3 regions of the Shewanella sp. H8 genome follow, and region 3 is predicted to be linked to each of the others. Evidence: predicted binding sites of a transcription regulator. Region 3 holds the regulator's gene; each other region holds the start of a gene.
The links. The regulator LexA, encoded in region 3, represses DNA repair genes until DNA is damaged. The targets are predictions, from matches to a motif close to TACTGTATNNNNATACAGTA.

Region 1 (4,349 bases), 1.2 Mb from region 3:
TCGGTATCGCCATAAATCACTTGATAACCACACTCTTCTATCCATTGTTTAGTCAGTTTCATTATCTGATGACCGCGCATGGTAATAGAACTGGCTAGTTTTGCATCATGAAAAACACAACCTCGAGAGCCTAATACACCATATAAGGAGTTCATAATAATTTTTATTGCTTGTGATAGAGGTGCATTTTTATCTCGTTTCGCCCGCTCACGTTGTTCCGCTAAACTTGCAATTAACGCTGGTAAAATAGGCTTGTTCCGACTGAATTTGGCGCCTAAATATCCATCTACAGTAGTGTTATCAACATTACAACTACTGGCGTGCAAACCTTCAACTAAACCTTTGGGATCGATAAGAAATGTTCTGATAATCGACGGATACAAGCTTTTAAAATCTAATACCAAAACATCTTTATAGTAGCCTGGGATAGATGACATAACATATCCGCCGGGGCTCTCAAGCCCCTGACTAGCGAGATGGGCTGGCGCAACAAAGCCACTTCGATGTAAATGAGGTAGATACAAATGATAAAATGCGGCAATAGATGCGCCAACACGACCAAACTCTAAGCCGGTTAACTTGGCTCGCTCAAGGGCAAAATCTAATAATTGTGTTTTTTCAAAAATATCCCACACCAAACGACAGTCCGTAAGGTTATAAAAAGCCAGTGCATTTTTGTCTGTTTCAAATAAATGAGTAATTTCTTGTCCACGATTTTCAACATGTTCTATGGCTTTCCCTTCGGCTAATAAGTGCCGCGAAACAGACTCTAATGAGAAACTATCAAATTGATAAAATGCCGCTTTAAGCCAATCAATACCATCCAGTACTACCCGTCCAGGTAAAGATAAGGTTTCAGGCCGATATTTGTCAGCCACTTTCCAGCTCAGTTCAGTATCACCTCGGCCGATGGTTAATGGGATTTGATGTAATACGCAGCGTTTATACAGCAAGGCTAAGTCAAAGGTCACCACCGCCCAACCGACGATAATATCGGGGTCATAGTCGCTAAACCATGCAATTAATCTCTGTATAAGCTCAACTTCATCCTTAACCCAAATAATGAACTCATGGCATTGTGCTTGTGGTTCGCCCACCATAATTACGCATTGATAATCTGTTCCATACAAACCGACCGAATAAAGTTCACCAGCAAAACTACACTCAAAATCCAGTGAAACCATCTTCAAAGGAATATCAACAGGTTCGTTGGCGGGTATTTTTCTAGCCCGATTAATCTCTAATAAAGAAATTGTTGAAGTTGGATTACTATCTTGATAGTACCCTGAGCACTCTATATCTAAGGCAATAAACCGTTCGATAAGATAACGTTGTTCAGGCCTTATATCGGCTTCAAATAAAGTAATCCCGATATCATTAGCAATGCGACTGAGTAATTTTAATTGCGTATTTGATTTAAGATACAAGGCACTAATAGGCTCATGCTCAAAGCTCATCAATGATTTCGACTCAGCCTTAAGGGCAAAACCGACTTTTTGACTTAATTGATTAACATCTTGTTGACGACAAAAACATATCACTTCACTGTGATACAGCTCTGCGAGTACTGGTCCCTGAGCCGTTTTAATATAGTATTGAAGCACTAACTGTCCATGCCGATAAATGGCATGACGAGTTAATACTCGCCCCTTTACATAGTTGAGACTTGATGGGATATTTGCTTGCTTCACTATGGGTTCGAATTCCTGCACAAGTTTACTCAATTTGATTTATTACTTCGTGGCATGCTAATTCACTGTTATTATGTACAGCATAATTCAGTCTATGCAGAAATCATACTTCCTATGCTACCGGATAACATAAAAAGTCAAATTCGCACCATTTATAAAGAAATTGCCGCATCTATGCCACAATTTCGATCTCGTCGCGAACAAAACTATATGGTAGCGGAAATATCTAAAACCTTAGCGGGTGAGTATGACAAAGACCGTCGCATTATTGTGGTTGAGGCTGGAACAGGTATTGGTAAATCATTGTCCTATATCTTAGGCGCTATACCTTTAGCGGTTGCCAGTAAAAAGAAAGTCTGTATTGCCACTGCAACCGTGGCACTTCAAGAACAATTACTCCACAAAGATCTGCCTCACTTTTTGCAGCAATCAGGAATTGAATTTAAATTTGGGTTAGTAAAAGGTCGCCAGCGTTATGTGTGTTTAGCTAAACTTGAAGCCATGATAGGTGCACAAGATGGTTCACAAATGGCTATGTGGCAAACTAAGCCAGATCAAAGTCAAATAAATGAATTACAAAAACTGCATCAAGATTTTCATCAAAAACGTTGGAATGGTGAAATAGATACCTTAAAGCACCCTATTCCTGATTTTTTGTGGCAACAAATTTGCTGTGATAAGCACAGTTGTCATCGTCAAGTATCGGCGCATCATAATTGTCCGTTTCATAAGGCTCGTGAAGATGTTGATACTTGGGATGTACTCATTGTTAACCACAGTCTATTATTTGCCGATTTAGAGCTTGGTGGTGGCGTCATTTTACCAGAGCCAGAAGACATGTTTTATGTCATCGATGAGGCTCACCACTTGCCCATTGTTGCAAGAGACTTCTCCAGTGCTCAAGCTACATTGCGTGGTGCTTGTGACTGGTTAGAAAAAGCATCCAAAACCTGTTCTAAATTACAAAATCAATTGAAAACCACCCACATTATCGCCCCCGTACAGGCAATGCTTGATCACATTACCGACTTAACTAATCTCCTGACTCAAGTGGCTCATTATTGTGATACTCAACCACAGCTGTTTGCTAACCCTGAATCTAGACTTCGTTTTGAACATGGTCAATTGCCGCAATCATTATTAATTCAAGCAGAAAATCTTGCTACGGCTTCTGGCTCTGCTGTGAAGCAGTTTAATAAAGTGGTGTCGGTATTAAATGAAGCAATCAAAGATGGTGAAGTGCCTAAACATCAGTCGGAAGGTTTGTTGTCTGAAACCGGATTTATCTTACAGCGGCTAGATAACTTACATAAGTTATGGAAGATGATGGCCAAAGAAGACAGTAAAAAAGGCGCACCAATGGCACGTTGGGCAGAATTAATTACCGGTAAACAACAAGATTATTTATTTTGTTCATCGCCTATCGAAGTCGGCTTTATGCTGGAGTCTATGTTGTGGCAAAAAGCCGCTGGAGTGGTATTGTGTAGCGCAACACTTAGAGCGTTAAATAGCTTCAACCATTTTGCTCATCAAGTGGGACTATCAATGAATGATGGAAGTCGTTTTTTGGCCTTGTTATCCCCTTTCGATTACGAAAATAATGCGACCTTATTTATTCCTCAAATGGTGTGCGAACCTACTGACGATAATTATACTGCTGAACTTGCGCAACATATTGTGACTCTCATCGATGGTGAAATGGCGACTTTAGTGTTGTTTGCTTCATATTGGCAAATGGATAAAGTGGTTGAACTCGTCGAAGGAAAAATCCCAAAAGAACTGCTTTTTGTTCAAGGTGCCATTCCACGTCAACAAATATTAGAACAACATAAAAAGCGCTGTGATGAGGGGCTACCCAGTGTTATTTTTGGTACCGGCAGCTTTTCTGAAGGTCTGGATCTACCCGGAGATTACTTAACAAACTTGATTATTACCAAACTTCCATTTGCGGTGCCTACCTCGCCAGTTGAACAAGCTCACGCGGAATATTTAAAAGTAAAAGGGGGTAACCCATTTTTACAGCTGACAATTCCCGACGCATCGCGTAAATTAGTCCAAAGTTGTGGCCGGCTCCTTAGAAAAGAGCAAGATTATGGCCGAGTCACTATTCTGGATCGCCGTTTAGTCACCAAACGTTATGGCAAATCATTAATTGATGCCCTGCCACCTTTTAGACGTGTTATCGAATAGGTATTGTGTTGGATTTATTATTAGACCCTAGCCATTGGGCTGTTTTAGCGGTCATTGGTATTATTGCTGGTTTTATTGATGCCATCGTTGGCGGCGGTGGACTGCTTTCTATTCCTGCATTACTCACCGTAGGCATACCTCCCCACTTGGCTTTAGGCACCAACAAACTAGCAGCATGTTTTGGATCGCTGACCTCAAGCTATACATTTTATAAACAACATTTATTTAACCCTAAAATATGGAAACCCTGTCTTTATGCCACGTTTATAGGTTCTATCGCAGGGTGTATTTTAGTGTTTTTAATTGACCCAAAATGGCTTGAAAAAATTCTACCTCTACTTATTATTAGTATTGCTATTTATACCTTGTTAAGTCCTAAAGCGATGGGCGACAAAAATATTACGCTTCCTAAATTGCCATCACCAACAAATAAACAAATTAGCCAAGGTTTTATTTTGGGTGGGTACG
Region 2 (4,349 bases), 1.6 Mb from region 3:
AGCTGAAGGCTCTGGTATTGGCGGTAATAAGTTCATACTGACTTGGGTCGGATTTTGCTGCGATAAACTCATATCGCGGTTTTCAAGTTGATGCAGTTTTTGTTTTGCTGCTTTAATCACTTGAGCTGGAACACCTGCAAGTGCCGCAACTTGTAACCCATAGCTTTTACTTGCCGCACCTTCTTGCACTGAATGCATAAAGGCAATCGTGTCGTCGTGTTCTATTGCATCTAAGTGGACGTTAATCACTGATGGTAACAGTTCGGGCAGTTGGGTTAGTTCGAAATAGTGAGTGGCAAATAACGTTAACGCACTCACATTTTTTGCTAAATATTCTGCAGCAGACCACGCGAGGGCTAAACCATCGTAAGTCGAGGTTCCGCGACCGATTTCATCCATCAACACTAAACTGTTTGCGGTCGCATTATGTAAAATGTTTGCGGTTTCAGTCATTTCAACCATGAAGGTTGAGCGACCCGATGCTAGATCATCTGAGGCACCAATACGGGTGAATATCCGATCAACTTCGCCAATTTTGGCTGAATCCGCGGGAACAAAACAACCAATGTGTGCCATTAATGTAATGAGTGCTACCTGACGCATATAGGTCGATTTACCGCCCATATTGGGACCGGTGACAATAAGCATTTGACGTTGCGGTGTTAACGCAACAGGGTTTGCAATAAAAGCCGCTTGACTGACCCTTTCAACCACAGGATGACGACCTGCGTCAATATGAATACCAATATCGTCAGTCATTTGTGGGCGTTGGTAATTAAAGGTTTCTGCTCGCTCTGCAAAATTACTGAGTATATCTAGCTCTGCAGCGGCGCTAGCAAACTGTTGTAACTCTTGTAATTTTGGCAGCAATAAGTCAAATAGCTGTTCCCACAGCTGTTTTTCAAGTGCGAGGGCTTTGCCTTGGCTTGAGAGTACTTTTTCTTCGTATTGTTTTAATTCTGGGGTGATATAACGCTCTGTCCCTTTCAGTGTTTGCCGGCGTTGATAGCTCAGAGGCACTCTGTCAGCTTGTAAACGACTAACTTCAATATAATATCCATGAACTCGGTTATAACCCACTTTTAAGGTGTTAATTCCAGTTTGCTGTTTCTCGCGGGCTTCAAGTTCAACTAAATAATCACTCGCGCCTTCGCTCAGCTTACGCCATTCATCTAATTCATTATTATAGCCAGTACGGATAACCCCACCATCACGAATTAACACAGGAGGATTATCTACAATAGCGCGCGTTAATAAATCGTGCTGTTCTGGGAAATCACCTAATAATTGCACTAATGCGCTCAATCTAGGTTGTTGACATGTAGCTAATGTTTGTTGAATTTCTGGCAGAAGTGTTAACGCTTGTTTTAAACGTGAAAAGTCGCGAGGTCTGGCACTGCGTAGTGCTAAACGAGCCATAATACGTTCAATATCACCTAAGCTTTTTAGTTGTTCATGTAACGTTTGATATAGGTCGAGTTCAATGAGTTCATTGACGGCATTATGGCGATATTGAATTGTTTGTCTATTGCGAAGTGGCTCGTGGATCCAGCGCTGCAACATACGGCTGCCCATAGGGGTTGCGGTATTATCTAATACCCACGAGAGGGTATTTTCTCGTCCGCCGGACAAGTTTTTAGTTAACTCTAAATTACGTCGCGTCGCGGCATCTAAAATAATGGATTCCGATTGATTAAAACGCACAATCGAGTTGATATGCGGCAACGCCATCTTTTGAGTATCTTTTACATACTGCATTAAGCAACCAGCAGCTTGCAGCGCCAAGCGGGCATCTGTAATCCCAAAACCATGTAAGTCTTTGGTACCAAATTGACTCAATAGTAAATTAACACAAGTATCGTAATCAAACTCCCACTCTGGACGGCGGCGGATCCCTTTCATATTATTGATTAATAACATGTCAGTAAAATCTTCACTGTAAAGTAATTCTGCAGGATTAGTGCGTTGTAATTCGGCTTCTAATGCTTCACGAGTGGGTAATTCTGCAACCACAAAACGGCCTGATGAAATATCTAGGGTTGCGTAACCAAAACCGTTTTTACCTTGATAAAGCGCCGCCAGTAAATTGTCTTGTTTTTCTTGCAATAGGGCTTCGTCTGTTAAGGTGCCAGGAGTCACAATACGCACCACTTGGCGTTCAACTGGGCCTTTTGATGTGGCTGGGTCGCCAATTTGTTCGCAAATGGCCACTGACTGACCAATGTTAACTAATTTTGCTAAATAGCCTTCGACTGCATGATAGGGAATGCCTGCCATAGGAATAGGATCGCCGCCGCTTTTCCCGCGAGCAGTAAGCGAAATACCCAGCATTTCAGATGCTCGTTTAGCATCATCGTAAAATAGCTCATAAAAATCACCCATACGGTAAAATAATAACATATCAGGATGGGCGGCTTTTAAGCCCAAATACTGACGCATCATCGGGGTGTGTTTTTCTAAATCGCTGGTATCAATCACTGTCATTATGAACACTTCACTATTAATCGTTTTTAAGTCGTAAATCTTATGAGGCTAATCTTAACAATATTTGTCCTCTGGGTATAAATAGATTCATATAAAAATCTACGAAGATAATATATTGATGTAAAAAGGCAATTTTCAAAGGATTGAAAAAAATTACGATCAGCACTTGATACTGTATGACTATACAGTATACTGATGAACATAATGAAATGGTCCACACCATTCCACCTAAGTACAAATAGCATTTTACTAAACGTATTGAATGCCTTAAGAGGGTTTTATAATGAAGGTTGATCCAAATAAAGAGAAAGCACTTGCCGCCGTGTTAAGTCAAATTGAAAAGCAATTTGGTAAAGGCTCAATTATGAAATTGGGCGAAGATCGCACAATGGATGTTGAAACTATCTCTACAGGTTCACTTTCATTGGATGTCGCCCTAGGTGCTGGTGGTTTACCATTAGGACGTATTGTTGAGATCTATGGCCCTGAATCATCAGGTAAAACAACATTAACACTTGAAGTGATTGCTGCAGCACAACGCGAAGGTAAAACCTGTGCGTTTATTGATGCAGAGCATGCACTTGACCCTATTTATGCAAAAAAGCTAGGCGTAGATATTGATAACCTACTTTGTTCGCAGCCAGACACTGGCGAGCAAGCATTAGAAATTTGTGACGCATTAACCCGTTCTGGTGCTGTAGATGTTATTGTTGTCGATTCTGTTGCTGCATTAACGCCAAAAGCCGAAATTGAAGGTGAAATTGGTGATTCACATATGGGCCTTGCTGCTCGTATGATGAGCCAAGCAATGCGCAAACTTGCTGGTAACCTTAAGCAATCAAATACTTTGCTTATTTTTATTAACCAAATTCGTATGAAAATTGGTGTGATGTTTGGTAGTCCAGAAACAACTACTGGTGGTAACGCACTGAAGTTTTACGCTTCTGTTCGTTTAGATATTCGTCGTATCGGTGCCATTAAAAACGGTGATGAAGTTATCGGTAACGAAACCCGCGTAAAAGTCGTTAAAAATAAAATTGCAGCACCATTTAAGCAAGCTGAATTCCAAATTCTTTATGGATTAGGTATTAATCGTACCGGCGAGTTGGTTGACTTAGGCGTTGCACATAAGCTTGTTGATAAAGCAGGTGCTTGGTATAGCTACAAAGGTGAAAAAATTGGTCAAGGCCGTGCAAATGCAGGTAAATTCCTGACTGAAAATCCAGCTATTGCCAATGAAATCGACACCACTTTGCGTGCTATGCTATTAGCTGCTCCAGGCTCATTAGGCTCAAGCACTGACAGCGACGAGAATGTTGATCTCGAAACTGGCGAAGTTTTCTAAGTTAGTCCGCAAAATCTATCGCGGTAGCGCATCTTGCGCGCCGCGAATATTCCCATCAAGAAAACCTCTCTATGTTTAATAAAAAATCAAAAGGCATTGATGAGCAATAAATCTAGTCGGTTCTAGGTTATTGTTAATTTGATTTTTTTAGGTGATATGTTTTATTACATTTAAACGTTTTATCAATTAAGCCCGTGGTGTTTGGGTCTTTAGGTCGTAACGCAACAATAGTTAATTAACATTGTGATTTTAGCGGTCGCGTTAAGTTGAGTAAAACTCTTGTTTTGGTCAAATAATATATTTGCTCAATGATGTTCCTGGAAGACCAATCAATAAGCCTTTACCCTAGGGTAAAAAAATGATCATCCTGTTTATTTGTATTCGATATTTAACGCTTGTCCCTCTTGTTTATACTGTTGTATTTAACACGCCATACAACCATTCATTCCCCTATAGGCACACAAGGTATCATTTTTTACTGCTATTATAATCGATTCACTCATCTCGCTTCTTTCGCCAA
Region 3 (4,349 bases):
TAACACCAAACTGGTCAATGCCACCGAACTGGCGGCGGCTGCACCATTAATATTAGTCATCACGCGGTTAGCTAATGAATTAACCGATGGCGTAAACCACGACGGTTTTTGATCCGGATCTTTTGCAAGCTCAGCACGCCATTCCGGTGCCTGTTGATTTAAGAAATGCTGTAGATTAATGGGTTCACCAAAATTGACATAACCTCGGCCAAAATTACCTAATCTACTAATCGCCCCAAATACTTGCCACACCGATTCTTTTTTCTTTTTCTTACCACTTAATTCTTTATGATAAGTCGCTACTTCCATAACGTGGTCATACCCTAAATACACAGGTACTAAAGTCACCGGACGCTCTATACCACGCAACACACTGTTTATAGTCATGGCCAGCATGCCCGTTTTAGGGGCCAGCAAGCGTCCGGTACGCGAACGACCACCTTCGGTGAAATATTCGACGGAATAACCCTTAGCAAACAACTGATCCAAATATTCACGAAAGACTGCTGTATAAAGTTTATTGCCATTAAAACTGCGGCGGATAAAGAATGCCCCGCCACGGCGGAACATTGGCCCTGCAGGCCAAAAATTAAGGTTTATACCCGCGGCAATATGTGGAGGAACCATGCCCTGGTAATACAAAATATACGACAGTAATAAGTAATCCATATGGCTGCGATGACAAGGCACATAGACAATCTCATGGCCATCATGATGTAGCTGTCGAACCTGTTCGGCACCTTTAATGTTAATGCCACTGTATAATTTATTCCATAACCAAGTCAGAAAACGCTCAGTTATGCGAACTAAACTATCGGAATAATTAGCAGCAATTTCATCAAGGTATTCAATAGCAGTTTCGCGGGCTTTCTCTGGCGAGACTTTTTTACTTAGCGACTCTTCTTCTATGGCCTTCTTGATAGACTCAGATTTTAATAAAGAAGCAAATAATACGTTTCGATTAGGTAACTGTGGCCCGGTCATAACCTTGCGTTGACGACGAAAATGCACTCGAGCAACACGGGTTAATTTGTGAGCAATTCTTTTATCTGTACCGTGTTCATCGGCCATATAACGAAGCGATAATGCATTAGAGAACTGGACAAAATTATGCCGTCCTAAAAATAAAATCATTAACCATTTACGTAGCCATGTTGGATTTTCTCTTTCAAATACAGCCGCTTTCATGCTGTCATCTTCTTTCCCTGGAGTACGTCCCCAATAAAGACAAACAGGAACCAACTGAATATCTAATTCAGAGTTCTCACGATGAAGAGATAATAGACTGGTAAAATAATTAATGAATTTTTCACCACTTTCGCGTTTACCAAATAATGGTTTGCGCCCCTCTAAACAAACAACACGAGGCACTTGCAAGCCATCAAGCTTTAATGATTCATAAGGGCTAGGCATACCAAAGCCTTCTGTGATTTCGCTCAAGGCGGCAATATCACTGATAGATTCCGTTTTCATCAAATAAACTAGAGGTTTAGTCGGATCTATATTGAGGTCATCAAAAGGATCATGTGGCACAACAATTGTTTGCACCATCCATTTTTGAATCCACTTTAATGTTCGTAAAAATATTGAATCAGGTTTTGACATGGTTATTTTCGCAACATAAGCCACTATAATATTGTTGCATAGGATACCAGAAACTACCCTGCTTACACTATCTGGCTTGTTTATCTTTGCCCTAAAGCTATTTTTCTTTCCGATAAAACAAGTTTTAAATATTTAAAATCATTTAAAAACAAGTAACTACCAAGTTACTTCCTAATAAAACACAAAAAATAGTTGGTTAATACTTGCACGAAAATAATCACTGTATATAATGACAGTCACTGTATAAAAAGACAGGAATTGTCATGAGACCGTTAACGCCGCGCCAAGCTGAAATATTAGACTTAATTAAAAACAATATCGCCGAAACAGGTATGCCACCCACTCGTGCTGAAATTGCGAATCGTCTTGGCTTTAAAAGTGCTAATGCCGCCGAAGAGCATTTAAAAGCATTAGCCAAAAAAGGCTTTATCGAGATAATTCCTGGTACCTCTAGAGGTATTCGATTACCTCATGAAGAACAGGTTGAAACCGGCCTGCCGCTCATTGGACAAGTTGCTGCTGGAGAGCCTATTTTGGCCCAAGAGCACGTGGAAAACTATTATCAAGTTGACCCCAATATGTTTAAACCCGCCGCTGATTTTTTATTGCGGGTTCGTGGTGACAGCATGAAAAATATCGGCATTTTAGAAGGCGACCTTCTCGCGGTACATAAAATGCAGCAAGCACGTAATGGCCAAGTTGTGGTGGCACGAATCGACGATGACGTCACCGTAAAACGATTTGAACAGAAAGGTAACGTCATTTATCTGCATGCAGAAAATGAAGATTACAACCCGATAAAAGTGGATTTAAGTTGCCAAAGCCTAACCATCGAAGGGCTTGCCGTTGGTGTTATCCGTAATGGAGATTGGTTATGAACAAACTAATGGGCATCGCCCCACGCCACCCTGGCTTATGGGTGGATTTATCAGACACAGAACTTCAGGGCAACCAAACCATTCAAACATTGCAAACGGTTACCCAAGGTGAAGCAGAGCTGAGTCAATTGTGTAGTCAATTAGCAACGTTAAGCCAACAAGGCCGCTGGATTGTACTCATTAGCCCACCTCACATTGGTTATAAACATATGCTGGCAAGTGCCGGAGTGAGAATGGATCGCATTTTACTGGTTCACACCAAAGATGAAGTCGAGACATTATGGGCCATGGAAAAAGCACTCACTAGTGGTACATCGAGTGCAGTAGTAACTTGGACAAGCTCACTTGATGCTCGCGATAGTCGCCGTTTGGAAATAGTAGCCAAAAGCGCACGTGCATTAGGGATCGTAATTGAAGATGTGAATACTCACTTACCTCACAAACATCAACTTGTTAGCCCTACCTTAGCAAATGGAACAAGTAATTTTTGCTCGTTTCACTAAGCACAAACCCTTAATTACCAAGCCCTGTATTGAATTCAGGGCTTTTTTTTCACCTTTTTCAGGCGATTAAGAAAAAAAGTGATCTTGATCAATCCTTAATCTACAAGTAATGTAATTAACAAGGATGAAACAATTTTTTATCTTTAATTTGACGTAAATGGCAGATTTAATAGTCATCGATGGGAAAACGTCAACACAAATTGATAAGTTCAGTCGTAGGTACAAGCGTGGTGCACAGCTAACAATAAAACCGTAGACCGTCTGTTTACAACCACCAAGGTACTTTGAGGTCATCAAACTTTTTTCGGGAACCGAAGAGTTTGCATAGAGCAGAGAATTACTGTGTGACTTTTCTTTGTAATTGCAATTTGCAATTAACAGAGGAGCAGTCTTGTGAAGCAATGGTTGTATTGTTTACTGGTTGTGTGTGTAGCACTTCCGCTTGGGGCAACAGCAATGCCCCTCAACATGACTCAAGGCGTGACAGATATCAGTGGTCAGGTTTATCACCTCCACATGACGATTCTTTATATCTGTTGTGCCATTGGGTTAGTGGTGTTTGGGATCATGATCTATTCAATGATTTACCACCGCAAATCAAAAGGCGCAGTCGCGGCCAATTTTCATGAAAGTACCAAAGTGGAAATTGCTTGGACCGTCATTCCTTTTATCATCTTAATTGCAATGGCTATTCCAGCCACCAAAACCTTAATTGCCATGGAAGATCCCAGCGATGCTGATCTCACCATTAAAATTACTGGGTCGCAGTGGAAATGGCATTACAGCTATTTTGATAAAGACATCGAATTTTACAGCTCATTATCTACCCCCAGAGAACAAATTGACGGTAGTGAGGCTAAAGGAGAACATTACCTCCTTGAAGTTGACAAACCTCTAGTGCTCCCCATTAACCAAAAAGTCCGTTTTTTGATGACTTCTGATGATGTTATCCACTCATGGTGGGTGCCCGCTTTTGCCGTTAAAAAAGATGCTAATCCAGGCTTTATTAATGAAACTTGGACTCGTATTGATAAGCCCGGTATTTATCGCGGCCAATGTGCCGAATTATGTGGTAAAGACCATGGTTTCATGCCGATTGTAGTGCAAGCATTATCGGAGGCCGATTTTGAAAATTGGTTGGTTGAGCAAAGACAACTAGCAAGCAATGCCGCTGCGGCAGCGGCGGCATCAATGACCCAAACCCTGTCACTCGAAGATCTAACCTCACAAGGTGAACAAATCTATATTGCTAGATGTGCTGCTTGTCACCAACCTAATGGTGCGGGTCTTCCTGGTGTATTCCCATCATTAATTGGCAGCCCTATCATAAAAGGCTCTGTTGAAGGCCATCTAAATATCGTCA

Region 1: a site for LexA is predicted at 1,755-1,774, ahead of dinG (ATP-dependent DNA helicase DinG). Genes of this name have one in related genera too.
Region 2: a site for LexA is predicted at 2,655-2,674, ahead of recA (recombinase RecA). Genes of this name have one in related genera too.

What each region holds. Positions count from the first base shown of each region.
Region 1 is NZ_CP157213.1:1,460,119-1,464,467, reverse strand. Features, by position in the region: gene ABIS04_RS06425 (DNA polymerase II) at 1-1,691, opposite strand, end outside; gene dinG (ATP-dependent DNA helicase DinG) at 1,806-3,881, shown strand; gene ABIS04_RS06415 (TSUP family transporter) at 3,890-4,349, shown strand, end outside.
Region 2 is NZ_CP157213.1:3,215,790-3,220,138, reverse strand. Features, by position in the region: gene mutS (DNA mismatch repair protein MutS) at 1-2,484, opposite strand, end outside; gene recA (recombinase RecA) at 2,768-3,829, shown strand.
Region 3 is NZ_CP157213.1:275,670-280,018, reverse strand. Features, by position in the region: gene plsB (glycerol-3-phosphate 1-O-acyltransferase PlsB) at 1-1,605, opposite strand, end outside; gene lexA (transcriptional repressor LexA) at 1,869-2,483, shown strand; gene ABIS04_RS01185 (cell division inhibitor SulA) at 2,480-2,986, shown strand; gene coxB (cytochrome c oxidase subunit II) at 3,380-4,349, shown strand, end outside.